DNA from 3 places in the Bradyrhizobium ingae genome. Region 2 is predicted to be linked to each of the others. Evidence: predicted binding sites of a transcription regulator. Region 2 holds the regulator's gene; each other region holds the start of a gene.

Evidence for each region. Region 2 encodes PhoB, which activates phosphate uptake and scavenging genes when phosphate is short. Its sites were predicted from a motif close to TGTCATNNANCTGTCAT; they were not measured.
Region 1: phnC (phosphonate ABC transporter ATP-binding protein) is a predicted target of PhoB. The motif match lies at 3,194-3,210, and genes of this name have one in related genera.
Region 3: ACV1FX_RS09580 (UDP-2,3-diacylglucosamine diphosphatase) is a predicted target of PhoB. The motif match lies at 2,442-2,458, and genes of this name have one in related genera.

Annotation. Positions count from the first base shown of each region.
Region 1 is NZ_JBVUBB010000011.1:158,858-163,418, forward strand. It holds gene phnE (phosphonate ABC transporter, permease protein PhnE) at 1-338, opposite strand, end outside; gene phnE (phosphonate ABC transporter, permease protein PhnE) at 335-1,219, opposite strand; gene phnD (phosphonate ABC transporter substrate-binding protein) at 1,294-2,232, opposite strand; gene phnC (phosphonate ABC transporter ATP-binding protein) at 2,284-3,093, opposite strand; gene ACV1FX_RS18780 (transferase hexapeptide repeat family protein) at 3,266-3,934, shown strand; gene ACV1FX_RS18785 (alpha-D-ribose 1-methylphosphonate 5-triphosphate diphosphatase) at 3,931-4,561, shown strand, end outside.
Region 2 is NZ_JBVUBB010000015.1:102,945-107,505, reverse strand. It holds gene pstA (phosphate ABC transporter permease PstA) at 1-185, shown strand, start outside; gene pstB (phosphate ABC transporter ATP-binding protein PstB) at 182-1,000, shown strand; gene phoU (phosphate signaling complex protein PhoU) at 1,012-1,728, shown strand; gene phoB (phosphate regulon transcriptional regulator PhoB) at 1,743-2,450, shown strand; gene ACV1FX_RS21985 (GcrA family cell cycle regulator) at 2,534-3,046, opposite strand; gene ACV1FX_RS21980 (acetylornithine transaminase) at 3,504-4,561, shown strand, end outside.
Region 3 is NZ_JBVUBB010000005.1:96,232-100,792, reverse strand. It holds gene ACV1FX_RS09595 (c-type cytochrome) at 19-945, shown strand; gene ACV1FX_RS09590 (Lrp/AsnC ligand binding domain-containing protein) at 942-1,187, opposite strand; gene thiD (bifunctional hydroxymethylpyrimidine kinase/phosphomethylpyrimidine kinase) at 1,446-2,246, shown strand; gene ACV1FX_RS09580 (UDP-2,3-diacylglucosamine diphosphatase) at 2,482-3,294, shown strand; gene ACV1FX_RS09575 (glycosyltransferase family 4 protein) at 3,294-4,337, shown strand; gene ACV1FX_RS09570 (threonine/serine dehydratase) at 4,517-4,561, shown strand, end outside.

The sequences.
Region 1 (4,561 bases), on a different contig from region 2:
TTGCGCGCCGCGAGCAGGGAAACCGGCAGCGCCAGCGTTGCGGCCAGCGTGGTGCCGAGCAGCGCGATCGACAGCGTCTCGCCGAGCGCCTTCAGATAGAGCGGCAGCGACGTTCCGGGGTCCGGCGGGACCATCATCATGGTGATCCAGCCGAGCTGCTTGAGGCCCGCGATGAACTTTGCCGGCTCGAAACCGAGATCGTTGAGACCGAAGACGAACAAGGCGAGCGCCGCCACGATCATGGCCGGCGTCGCCAGACGCGCAGCCGCCGGGCGCTCGAAGACATCGGGGTATTTCGTCCGCAGCGCTGCAGCGTCGGGTTTCTCGACTTCCTTCATGGCCGTGCATCCCTGCCGAACAGGCGCGCGCGCAACCAGCCGGTGGTGATGTCGATGATGAAGATGGTGAGCACGATCATCAACAGGATGGCGCTGACGTCGGAGTAGTAGAACTTGCGGATCGCGACCACGAGCTCCTGGCCGATGCCGCCGGCGCCGACGAAACCCATCACCGAGGATTCACGGACATTGATCTCGAAGCGCAGCAGCGCGTAGCTGACATAGCCGGCGGAGACCTGCGGCAGCACGGCAAAGCGCATGCAGGACAGCCAGCTCGCTCCGGTCGAGCGCACGCCTTCGACCGGCTTCATGTCGGCATTCTCCACGATCTCGGCGAACAGCTTGCCGAGCGCGCCGGTGGAATGAATGGCTATCGCGAGCACACCGGCCATCGGCCCGAGCCCGAAGGCCATGACGAAGATCAGCGCGAATACGATGCCCGGCACGGTGCGAGCGAATTCGAGCAGGCGGCGAACAGTAAAGCGCAACCAGGGCGCCGGCGAGGTGTTCTCAGCCGCGAGAAAATTCAGGCAGAAGGCGCAGACCGCGCCGATCAGCGTGCCGACATAGCTGATCAGCAGCGTCTCGCCGAGCAGCTTGCCCCATTTGTACCAGCCCCACAGCCACTCGCCGGGATCGGTCCAGACGCGCTGGCCGCTGTCGAGGGTGAGGATACGGTCGAAATAGCTGACGAAGTTGCCGAAATACGTGAAGAGCGTCCGCAAGTTCACTTCGGCCCCGATCGCGGCGAGCATCAGCGCAGCAATGAACACCATGCCGCCGGCCAATAACCGCGCGCGCTTGCGCGCCACCGCCTGGCGATAGGCCGCGTTCAGCGCCGCCAATTGCTGCTCGGGAAGAAGCGAAACCGCGATGGTCATGGAGGCAGTGACCGTGGCCCATCAGAGAAAGAGCCGGGTCGAACGACCCGGCTCGAGTTACGTCGTCCCTTTGATCAGGACGCCTTCTTCTTTCTTAGCGCATCGACGAACTTGATCAGTTCGATCGTGCCATCCCAGTCCTTGGTGGTTGCGGGATGAAACCCCTTCTTCTGGCCGTCGGACAACCGGTCGAACGCAGCCTTGTCCTTGGTGGGCGAGTCGAAGAATGCCTTGGCGATCGCAGCCTTCAGGTCATCGGGAAGATCGGAACTGTATGCATACATGTTCGGTCCAATGATCGGCGCCGACTTGTGGATGATGCGGAAATCTTCCCTCTTCATCGGCGAGCCGTCGGCATTCTTCAGCATGCCCTTGGTCAGCATCTGCGCCAGCGTCGAATCGTCGTCGCTGGTCCACTGGTTGGCGGCAACATCGACCGTGCCCTGCGCCAAGGCGAGGATCGCGTTCTCATGGCTGCCGGTGAAGACGACCTTGCTGAAATACGTGTCGACATCCGAGATGCCCATCTTGTCGAGCTCAAAGCGCGGCACGTTGTTGCCTGAGGTCGAATTCGGATCGACCAGGCCGAGATTCTTGCCTTTCAGGTCGTCGATGCCTTTGTAGGGGCTGCTCGTCTTGACGAAGAACACCGAGTAATAGCCCGTACCGCCGTCCGCGTTCAGATCGCTCGCAAAGGCGTCCGTCTTGACGCCAGTCAGCCGTGCGCGCGCAAACGAGGCCGACCCATAACTTGCGATCTGGATGTTGCCGGCGCGCTGACCTTCGATCACCGCGGCGTAGTCGTTCGCGATCCGCAGCGTGACCTTCACGCCAAGTTCCTTCGAGAGATAGCTCATGAACGGGGCCCAACGGTCGGTTACGCCCGAGGCGTTCTCGGCCGGGACAACCGCAAAAGTCAGCTCAGGATATTTGGCTTTCCAGTCCTCGGCGGAAGCGGAAGCGGAGAAGGCCAGCGCGGCGGCGCCGGCAAGGACGATGCGACGAGTGATCATGATACCCTCTTGATCGGTTGGACGCGGTGAACGCAGAACTTGGGTCGCGGCTCAGGCCGCGGCAGCCGTACCGAACGCTGGGACGGCCTCGGGGACGGGCAACGGCAGGCCGCCCATGACTTCGCTGGCTTCGAGATCGTAGAGCTCGCGCGCGACGTGCTCGGTGAGCGCCGACGGCGCGCCATCGAACACCACCCGGCCCGCAGCCATCCCGATCAGGCGATCGCAATAGCTGCGCGCCAGATCGAGCGAATGCAGGTTGCAGATCACGGTGATGCCGAAATGCTTGTTGATGCGTAAGAGCGCATCCATCACGATCTTGGTGTTGCGCGGATCGAGCGAAGCGATCGGCTCATCGGCGAGGATCAGATCAGGCTGCTGCACCAGCGCGCGGGCGATCGCGACCCGCTGCTGCTGGCCGCCGGAAAGCTGATCGGTGCGTTGGGCAGCGAGCGAGGCCATATCGAACTGCTCGAGCGCCGACATCGCCAGCGCCGTGTCTTCCTCGAGCCAGGCCTGCGTCAGCGAGCGCCAGGCCGGCATTGCAGCAAGACGTCCCATCAGCACATTGGTGAGCACGTCGAGCCGGCCGACAAGATTGAACTGCTGGAAGATCATCGCCGCACGGGCGCGCCATTGCCGCAGCTCCTTGCCGCGCAGCGCGGTGACATCGACGCCATCGAACAGGATGCGTCCCTCCGTTGGCGTCACCAGGCGATTGATGGTCCGCAGCAAGGTCGACTTTCCGGCGCCGGAACGTCCGATCACGCCGACAAAACCGCCTGGGGCGATTTCAAACGAAGCACCGTCCACCGCGGCTTTTGTGCCGAAGCGGCACGTCAGACCTTCAACTACCAGCATGCAGGGGCTCCCGACCAGCTGGGCCCAACCGCTAACTCCGGCGCTTTACATTTGTGTGACGGGGACGGCGCGGTGCGGCGATGCTACGCACACCGTCCCCTGTCATCTCTGCGTCATGACATCGTCATCGAGCCGCTCGAAGACGAATGCTCCCCCAGTTGACGGATGCACCATGGTCGCCAAAACGCTTTCGGTCCAACCGACCATCGATCCCACGGCCACGCTGCACGAGATCAAGCTCGGCGCCTATTGCGAGGTCGGCGCGCGCACGATCCTGCACGAGGTGACGATGGGCGACTATTCGTATGTCGTGAACGATTCGCAGATCACTTACACGACGATCGGAAAATTCTGCTCGATCGCGGCGATGACGCGCATCAATCCCGGCAATCACCCGATGCAGCGCGCCAGCCAGGCGCATTTCACGTATCGTGCGAGCGCGTATTTTCCGGGCGAGAGCGACGATGCCGAGTTCTTCGACTGGCGACGCCAGCACCACGTTCATATCGGCCATGACGTCTGGATCGGCCATGGCGCGATCGTGCTGCCGGGCCGCAATATCGGCACCGGCGCGGTGGTGGCCGCGGGCGCCATCGTCACCAAGGACGTGCCCGCCTACACGATCGTCGCCGGCAATCCGGCCCGCCCGGTCCGGCGGCGCTTCTCCGACGAGATCGCCGGCCGGCTGGCAAGGCTCGCCTGGTGGGACTGGGATCACGAAAGCTTGCGCGACGCCCTGCCCGATTTCCGCAAGCTTGGGATTGAAGATTTCCTCGCAAAGTACGAAGCACGGCTCGTTGCCAACCAGTCCTCCCCCAGCCAGCGAAGCGTCCCCGCGTGACCGAAATCCTCCTTGAAGGCGGCCGGGCCCTGATCGGCTCGGAGATCGTCGAAGCCTCACTCGTCGTGTCCGGGCAGGATATCGCAGCGATCGATCGCGGCCGCACACGCGCGCCACTTGCGATCGACGCTCGCAATCTTTTGGTCCTGCCGGGCATCGTCGACCTGCATGGCGATGCCTTCGAGCGGCAGATGATGCCGCGTCCGGGGGTCGACTTCCCGATCGACGTGGCGCTCGCCGACAGCGACCGGCAGGCCGTCAGCAACGGCATCACCACCGTCTTCCATGGCACGACCTGGTCGTGGGAGCCGGGCTTGCGCTCCGGCGACAATGCGCGGCGCCTGCTGGAGGCGATCGAGCGGCTGCGCCCGCAATTTGCTGCCGACACCCGCTTCCATCTGCGGCACGAGACCTACAATCTCGACGCCGAGGACGAGCTCGGCCAATGGCTCGCCGAAGGGCGGATCGATCTGTTCGCCTTCAACGATCACATGGCTTCGACTATCCGCGATCTCTCAAAGCCGAACAAACGCGGCCGCCTGGTTGACCGGACCGGATTGTCCGACGCGGCTTTTGAAGAGCTGGTCGGTCGTGTCGCTGCGCGCGCAGCGGACGTCCCGGCGACGA
Region 2 (4,561 bases):
AGTTCTTCAGCCTCAGCCTGAACAAGACGATGGCGAACCTGCCGGTGACCATCAACAATTTCGTGCAGAGCCCCTACGCCTACTGGAAGCAGCTGGCCTGGAGTGGGGCGCTGCTGATCACCCTGACCGTGCTTGCCCTGAACATTGGCGCGCGCATTCTAGGCGCCGAGAGGACTGCAAAATGAGCGATCTGTCCGTTTCCGTAAGTTCCACAGGGCGTCAGGCCTCGCCGATACTGCCCGAGGCTCCGGCCAAGGTGACGGTGCGCAACCTCAATTTCTATTACGGCGAGCACCACGCGCTGAAGAACATCAACATGACGCTCGGCACCAACCGCGTCACGGCGTTCATCGGCCCGTCCGGCTGCGGCAAGTCGACCCTGCTGCGCATCTTCAACCGGATGTATGACCTCTATCCGGGCCAGCGCGCCACCGGTCAACTCATGCTCGACCAGACCAATATCCTCGACTCCAAGCTCGACCTCAACCTGCTGCGAGCCCGGGTCGGCATGGTGTTCCAGAAGCCGACGCCGTTCCCGATGACGATCTACGAGAACATTGCCTTCGGCATCCGCCTTTACGAGAAGATCTCCAAGTCGGAGATGGACGACCGGGTCGAGAAGGCGCTGCGCGGCGGCGCGCTGTGGAACGAGGTCAAGGACAAGCTCAACGCCTCCGGCCTGTCGCTCTCCGGCGGCCAGCAGCAGCGTCTCTGCATCGCCCGCACCGTGGCGGTCCGTCCCGAGGTGATCCTGTTCGACGAGCCGTGCTCGGCGCTCGATCCGATCTCGACCGCCAAGGTTGAGGAACTGATCCAGGAGCTTGCCGAGAACTACACGATCGCGATCGTCACCCACAACATGCAGCAGGCGGCGCGCGTCTCCGACAAGACCGCCTTCATGTATCTCGGCGAGTTGATCGAGTTCGACGAGACCAGCAAGATCTTCACGTCGCCCAGCGACCGGCGTACCCAAGACTACATCACCGGCCGCTTCGGCTGAGGAGACAGGAAATGGCTTCTGAACATACCGCAAAGGCCTTCGACACCGACCTGCAGGAGCTCACGCGGCTCGTTGCGGAGATGGGCGGCCTTGCCGAGCGCATGATCGTCGATTCCGTCGATGCGCTGATCCGCCGTGACGTCGCGCTCGGCCAGCGCGTGGTGGCGACCGACGCCGAGATCGACGCGCTGCAGAAGAAGATCGAGGAGCGCGCCGTGCTCACGATCGCGCGCCGCCAGCCGATGGCGGTCGACCTGCGCGAGATCGTCGGCGCCATGCGCGTCGCGACCGATCTGGAGCGGATCGGCGATCTCGCCAAGAACATGGGCAAGCGCGTGGCCGCGCTCGAGACCGATTTCCATCCGCTGAAGCTGTTCCGCGGCCTGGAACACATGACCGACCTCGTGCAGCAGCAGGTCAAGTCGGTCCTCGACGCCTATGCCGCGCATGACCTGCCGGCGGCGATGATGGTGTGGAAGGGCGACGAGGAAGTCGACGCGATCTGCACCTCGCTGTTCCGCGAGCTCCTCACCTACATGATGGAGGATCCGCGTAACATCTCGTTCTGCATCCACCTGATGTTCTGCGCCAAGAACATCGAGCGGATCGGCGATCATGCGACCAACATCGCCGAAACCGTCTTCTACATGATCGAAGGTCAGGCCATCGCGGACAAGCGTCCGAAGGGCGACATGACCACCTTCGCCACGACTGTGCCGAACACTTAAGGAGCGACGACGCCATGGGCGCACGCATTCTGGTTGTTGAGGACGAGGAAGCGCTGACCGAGCTGTTGCGCTACAACCTCGAAGGCGACGGCTACGATGTCGAGACGGTGATGCGCGGCGACGACGCCGACACCCGCCTCAAGGAGCACATTCCGGACCTGATCGTGCTCGACTGGATGCTGCCGGGGTTGTCCGGCATCGAGCTGTGCCGCCGCCTGCGCACCCGTCCCGACACCAAGCAGCTCCCGATCATCATGCTTACCGCACGCGGCGAAGAGAGCGAGCGGGTGAGGGGACTTGCGACCGGTGCGGACGACTACATCGTCAAGCCGTTCTCGGTGCCGGAGCTCTTGGCACGCGTGAAAGGCCTTTTGCGGCGTGCGAGCCCAGAGCGGCTTGCGTCCATCCTCGCCTATGGCGACATCGAGCTCGACCGCGAGAAGCGCCGCGTCGCGCGCTCCGGGCGGCCGATCGACCTCGGTCCGACCGAATATCGCCTCCTGGAGTTCTTCCTGGAGCATCCCGGCCGCGTGTTCTCGCGCGAGCAGCTGCTCGACAGTGTCTGGGGCCGCGACATCTATATCGACGAGCGCACCGTCGACGTCCACATCGGGCGCCTGCGCAAGCTGCTCAATCTCGGCCGCGAGCAGGACCCGATCCGCACCGTCCGCGGCGCCGGCTACGCGCTGGATGATCGGTTTGCGAAGGCGGAACAGACGTAAAAAAAACGCGCCGGATAGCGCGCTGACATTCCTCGACCAGGCGTCCCGGCCTTGCGCCGGGACGTTGTCGTTTGTGGCTGAGCTCAGCGCGTGCCCGGCTTGGCCGGTGCGCGGCGGCGGTCGGCGGCCGGCTGGTAGGCAACGCGCGAATGCTGCGCGCAATAGGGCAGGCCCGAGAGCGATTTGCCGCCGCAGAAGAAGAAATCCGGGCTCGAGGGATCGCCGACCGGCCAGTGGCAGGTCGCCTCGTTGAGCTCGAGCAGCGACAGGCGCTGGCTCATCGGAACGACGTTGTCGTAGGTGATCGGATCGGGCTCGACCTCGACCTCGAAGGCCTGGGCGAGGGCGGTGTTGCCGCGGGAGATCGGGCGGCTCACCCGCATCATGTGCTGTGCGGGGCGCGCCTTGCGCGGCCGGGGAGCCGCCGAGGACGGGCTCTTGGCGCGGCCGGACAGGCCCAGCCGGTGCACCTTGCCGATTACGGCGTTGCGCGTCACGTTCCCGAGCTCGGCAGCGATCTGGCTGGCCGAAAGCCCGGCTTCCCAGAGCTTTTTCAATTGCTCGACGCGATCGTCGGACCAGGTCAAAACCGTCATTGCACCCTTCCCCTCGCCGCGCACCCTCAATCCTTGGGGCCGCGTGGCGATGTCTAAGCTTCGAAAAACCCGTGCCATCAGAATCCCTTAAGGCTCGCCGGGCGCGAAAAACGCACCTGAACGTTACGCCGGTACAAGAGGACTCAGAGGATCAGAACTGCTGCACGAGATGTCGTATCTGACGGGGGAAACGCTACAATATGGCGTGACTCCCGCGCAAGAGTCTGCGGCTCCGCGTCCACATGTTCCGTCGCTAAAAGAACTTAAAATCGCCACCGCAAGACTACGGATCGCGTGCCTTGCAGGGCCTTCTGGCGGCATTGACAGCGGTTTTTCCAGGCATAAAATAGTGACACGTGCCGCCCTTAAAAGGCGGCACGTTTCGTTTTCCGGGCAGGTCAATGATGCGCTGCGCAAGGCAGTCTCGTGAGCCGGCCTCAACATCCAAGTGACCGCCATGAACAAGAGCGCCGCGACGCATCTGCTTCCCGTTTTCGCCAGGGCCGAGCTCGGCTTCGAGCGCGGCGAAGGCTGCTGGCTGGTCGCGACAAACGGGGAGCGCTATCTCGATTTTACATCGGGTGTCGCTGTGAATGCGCTGGGCCATGCGCACCCCGCCCTGGTCAAGGCTCTGCAGGAGCAGGCCACGAAGCTCTGGCACATGTCGAACCTGTTTCAGAGCCCGGATGGCGAGAAGCTCGCCATCCGGCTCTGCAACGAGAGCTTTGCGGACTTCGTGTTCTTCTGCAATTCCGGCGCCGAGGCGATGGAATGCGTGATCAAGGTGGTGCGCCGCTATCACGCCACCAAGGGCCATCCCGAGCGCTACCGCATGATCACCTTCGAGGGCGCCTTCCACGGCCGCACGCTGGCAACGCTCGCCGCCACGGGGTCCGCGAAATATCTCGAAGGCTTTGGTCCGCCGATGGACGGGTTCGACCAGGTGCCGCATGGCGATCTGGAAGCCGTCAAGAAGGCGATCGGCCCACAGACCGCGGGCATCCTGATCGAGCCGATCCAGGGCGAGGGCGGCGTGCGCTCGGCGCCTCCTGCCTTCTATCGCGCGCTGCGCCAGCTCTGCGACGAACATGGCTTGTTGCTCGCGTTCGACGAGGTGCAGACCGGAATGGGCCGCACCGGCGATCTCTTTGCGCATCGCCGCCTCGGCGTGACCCCGGACGTGATGTCGCTTGCGAAGGCACTCGGCGGCGGCTTTCCGATCGGCGCCTGCCTTGCGACGGCCGAGGCTGCTTCCGGCATGACGCCCGGTTCGCACGGCTCGACCTTCGGCGGCAATCCGCTCGCCGTATCGGCAGCGAACGCCGTGCTCGACGTCATGCTCAAGCCCGGCTTCTTCGATCACGTGCAGAAGATGTCGCTGCTGCTCAAACAGAAGCTCGCCGCCGTGATCGACCGTCACCCCGACGTCGTCAGCGAGGTGCGCGGCGAGGGGTTGTTGGTCGGCATCAAGGCCGTGGTGCCTTCTGGCGATCTCGTCACGGCGCTGCGCGAGGA
Region 3 (4,561 bases), on a different contig from region 2:
CGCCGATGGATTTCGTGAATGTTGCGACGAACGATCATTGCTGCGCTGCTCGCCGCCGGTCTCGGCCTTGCGCTCTATTGGTGGCTCACCGCGCCGGTCGCGCTGGCGCTGCCTGTGGCCTCGCGCGGGCCCGATCTTGCCAACGGTGAGGAGCTGTTCAACGCCGGCGGCTGCGCCTCATGTCATGCGGTGCCAGGCCAGCCTGATCGGCTTAGGCTCGGCGGAGGGCTCGCGATCGGCTCGCCGTTCGGCACCTTCTACGCACCCAACATCTCGCAGGATCCGACCGACGGCATCGGGCAATGGAGCGAGGCCGATTTCGTCAATGCGGTGATGAAGGGCGTCTCACCCGATGGCGCGCATTACTTTCCTGCATTTCCCTATACGTCCTACGCGCATGCGAAGGTGGACGATGTGCGCGATCTCTTCGCCTATCTGAAGACGCTGCCCGCCGTTCCGGGCAAGGTGCGCGATCACGATTTGCCGTTTCCGTTCAACATTCGTCGCAATGTCGGCGTCTGGAAATTTCTGTTCATGGACGGCGCGCCTTTCGTGGCCGACGCCGCGCGCTCGCCGCAATGGAATCGCGGCGCCTATCTCGTGAACAGTTTCGGCCACTGCGCCGAGTGCCACAGCCCGCGCAATCGGCTCGGCGGCCTCATTACGTCGCAACGCTTTGCCGGCGGCCCGAGTCCGGAAGGCGAGGGCTGGGTACCGAACATCACGCAAAAGGGCATCGGCGACTGGAGCGAAAAGGACATCGCCGACTTCCTCGAGACCGGAGACATGCCCGAGGGCGACAGCGCCTCCGGCGCGATGCGGCCGGTGATCAAGAATCTCGCGCTACTCACGGCCGAAGACCGCGCCGTGATGGCCGAATATCTGAAATCGCTGCCGCCGGTCGAGGGGCCCAAGCCGCCGCCGAAGCGGAAGGAGGGCGACTAGCGACCGCCGAACGCCTTGAAGGTGATGATGGTGAGAGTGTCCTGGATGCCTGGCAGGATCTGCACCTTCTCGTTGATGAAGTGGCCGATGTCGGTGTCCTTGTCGACATAGAACTTCACCAGGAGGTCGTAGTGGCCCGCCGTGGAATAGATCTCGGAGGCGATCTCGGCTTCGGCGAGCGCGTTGGCGACCGTGTAGGACTGGCCGAGCTTGCATTTGATCTGGACGAAGAAAGGAACCATCGCGGTTGCTCCGAAGGCATGATTTGGCGGCTAGAGCCGTTTCCGTTCCGATTGAATCGGAACGGGGCTCCAGATTCTAGTTTTGACGCGTTTTCTTCACGCGAACCGGTGTCCACTTCGCTGGAAAACGCTCTAATAGGCCAAAATCGGTCGGCTTTAGCAAGCGAACTTGCTGGCCTCGGGGCGCAAGCAGGCTTGCTGCCCCCGGGTATGCGCGTTACGACAGTTCATGGCACCGATCCAGCAAAAAGCCGCGCCATGACGACGCCCATAGCGCTCACCATCGCCGGCTCCGATTCGAGCGGCGGCGCCGGCATCCAGGCCGACCTGAAGACCTTCGCCGCGCTCGGCGTCTATGGCGCCTCCGCGATCACGGCGCTAACCGCGCAGAACACCAAGGGCGTGACCGGAATTCACGCAGTGCCCGCCGCATTCGTGATCGCGCAGATCGATGCGGTGTTCTCCGATCTCGATGTCGACGCGGTCAAGATCGGTATGGTCGCGCAAGCCGGCAGCATCGATGCGATCGCCTCCAGCCTGGTGCGATGGTCGCCACGGCATGTCGTGCTCGATCCCGTGATGGTCGCGACCTCCGGCGACCGGTTGCTGGCAGCAGAAGCCGTCGAGGCACTGCGCGCAAAACTCATGCCGCTAGCATCGGTGATCACGCCGAACCTGCCCGAGGCTGCTGCGCTGCTCGACGAAAAGGTGGCGGATAGCGAGGTGGAGATCGAAGGTCAGGGGCGCCGCCTGCTCGCGCTCGGCTGTCGCGCGGTGCTGATCAAGGGCGGGCACGGGCAGGGCGCCGAGAGCATCGACTATCTCGTCACGGCGGACGGCGTGATTGCACTCGCCGCGCCGCGGGTTGCCACGCAAAACACCCATGGCACCGGTTGCTCGCTGTCCTCGGCGGTCGCAGCAGGGCTTGCCAAGGGCGAGCCACTCGAGCAGGCGGTGCGCAATGCCAAGGCCTGGATCAGCGCGGCGATTGCAGCTGCCGATCGCTTCAGCGTCGGTCACGGCCACGGGCCGGTCCATCATTTCCACAAGTTCTATTGATCTCGGCCGCGATGGCGGCAGCGTGCGGTGGCCGCTGGCATTAACCAGTAAACCAAGCCAATAACCTATGGGTTCCCGGAGTTTTGCGGAGGTCGCCGCGGCGCCGTGTCGCCTGATTGTCGCATGCGGCTGATATCCGCGGAGTGGGCGAGGCAGGGTTTGATTCGTAACTGAGGGTGCCTCGCAGGTTCAATCGGTCATCCCCCTGTCACGGGACATTGTTACAGGCTGGCGCATGGGAAGTTACGATATGAGTGACGAGAGTCCCGAACGGCGCTTTCGGACCTTGTTCATCTCCGACGTTCATCTCGGGGCCCGCGGTTCGCAAGCTGATCTCCTCCTGGACTTCCTGCGCTACCACGATGCCGACACGATCTATCTCGTCGGCGACATCGTCGATGGCTGGGCCCTGAAATCGAGCTGGCACTGGCCGCAATCGCATAACGACCTCGTGCAGAAGCTGCTGCGCAAGGCGCGCAAGGGCGCCAAGGTCGTCTACGTCCCGGGCAATCACGACGAGTTCCTGCGCAACTACTACGGCACGCATTTCGGCGGCATCGACGTGGTCGAAAACACTGTCCATACCGGCGCCGACGGCAAGCGCTATCTCGTGATCCACGGCGACATCTTCGACCTTGTGGTGCAGAATGCGCGCTGGCTCGCTCATCTCGGCGACAAGGCCTACGATTTCGCGATCCAGGTGAACCGGCTCGTCAACTTCTTCCGTCGCGCTTTCGGCGTGCCCTATTGGTCGCTGTCGCAATGGGCGAAGCTGAAGGTCAAGAACGCCGTCAATTATATCGGCGCGTTCGAGCAGGCGCTGGCCGCCGAAGCACGGCGCCACGATGCCGACGGCGTGATCTGCGGCCACATCCACTACGCCGTGATCCGTGACGAGAACGGCATCCGCTACATGAATTGCGGCGACTGGGTGGAGAGCTGCACCGCGTTGGCCGAGCATGACGATGGTCACTTCGAGATCATCACCTGGGCCGATCAGTCGCGAAAGGCCGCGCCGGTCGTGCCGGTGGCTGCAAGAGCTGCGTGATGCGCATCCTGGTCGCGACCGACGCCTGGCACCCGCAAGTCAACGGTGTGGTTCGGACGCTGACCAAGCTCGCTGACGCCGCGAAGGCGCTGGACGTCGAGTTCAGCTTCCTCACCCCGCAATCGTTCCGCACCTTCGCGATGCCGAGCTATCGCGACGTGCGGCTCGCAATGCCGCGGCCGGCGAGGATCGCCAAGCTGATCGAGGAGGCGCGCCCCGATAGCATCCATATCGCGACCGAAGGGCCGATCGGCCTCATGGTTCGCCGCTACTGCCGGCAACGCAAGCTGCCGTTCACGACGAGCTTCCACACCCGCTTTCCTGAATATGTCCGCGCCAGGGTGCCGGTTCCGGGCTCGCTGATCTGGCGGGCGCTGCGCCGATTTCACGCGCCCAGCCGCGCCGTGATGGCGGCGACCCCGGCGCTCGCCCGCGAGCTCACCGAGCGCGGCTTTAACAATGTCGTACTGTGGCCTCGCGGCGTCGACAACAAGCTGTTCTATCCCCGCGCCATCGATCTCTGCTTTCCGGCGCCGGTGTTTTTGTGCGTCGGCCGGGTGGCGGTGGAGAAGAATCTTGAGGCGTTCCTCGATCTCGATTTGCCCGGCACCAAGGTGATCGTTGGCGACGGCCCGGCGCGTGCCGGCCTGGAGCAGGCCTATCCCCAGGCGATCTTCCTGGGCGAAAAGCACGGCGAGGCGCTCGCCGAAATCTATGCGGCAGCCGACGTATTCGTGTTTCCGAGCCGGACGGACACGTTTGGCCTCGTGCTCCTCGAAGCGCTGGCGAGCGGCCTGCCGGTGGCAGCGTTCCCGGTGAAGGGTCCGCGGGACGTGATCGGCGGTGCGCCGGTCGGGGTGCTGGATGAGGATCTGCGCAGCGCCTGCCTCGCCGCGCTCGACATTTCCAGGCAGGCCTGCGTCGAATTTGCCGCCAACCATACCTGGGAGGCGTCGGCGCGTGCCTTCGTCGACAGCATCCGGGCGGTCGGCGCAGTGCTGCCGTGCGCAGGCGGACGGGAACAGCCACGTTTCGTCGCCTAAAGCGCGATGAGATTGGAACGATGGTCATCGCGCTTTAGGTTACTGTTTGAGCATGATCTCCGCGCAAACGCGTTCCGCGTTTGTCGCGAGGGAAAACCGCTTTACACTTTTCTGGATCATGCTCTACCCTCACGTGGCAGTGTCTTCCCAGCCGTCGGCGGCCGGGATACAAATTGTCCATGACGGACCAGCCCCTCCCGGTCGGACCTGCCGACATTGATGCC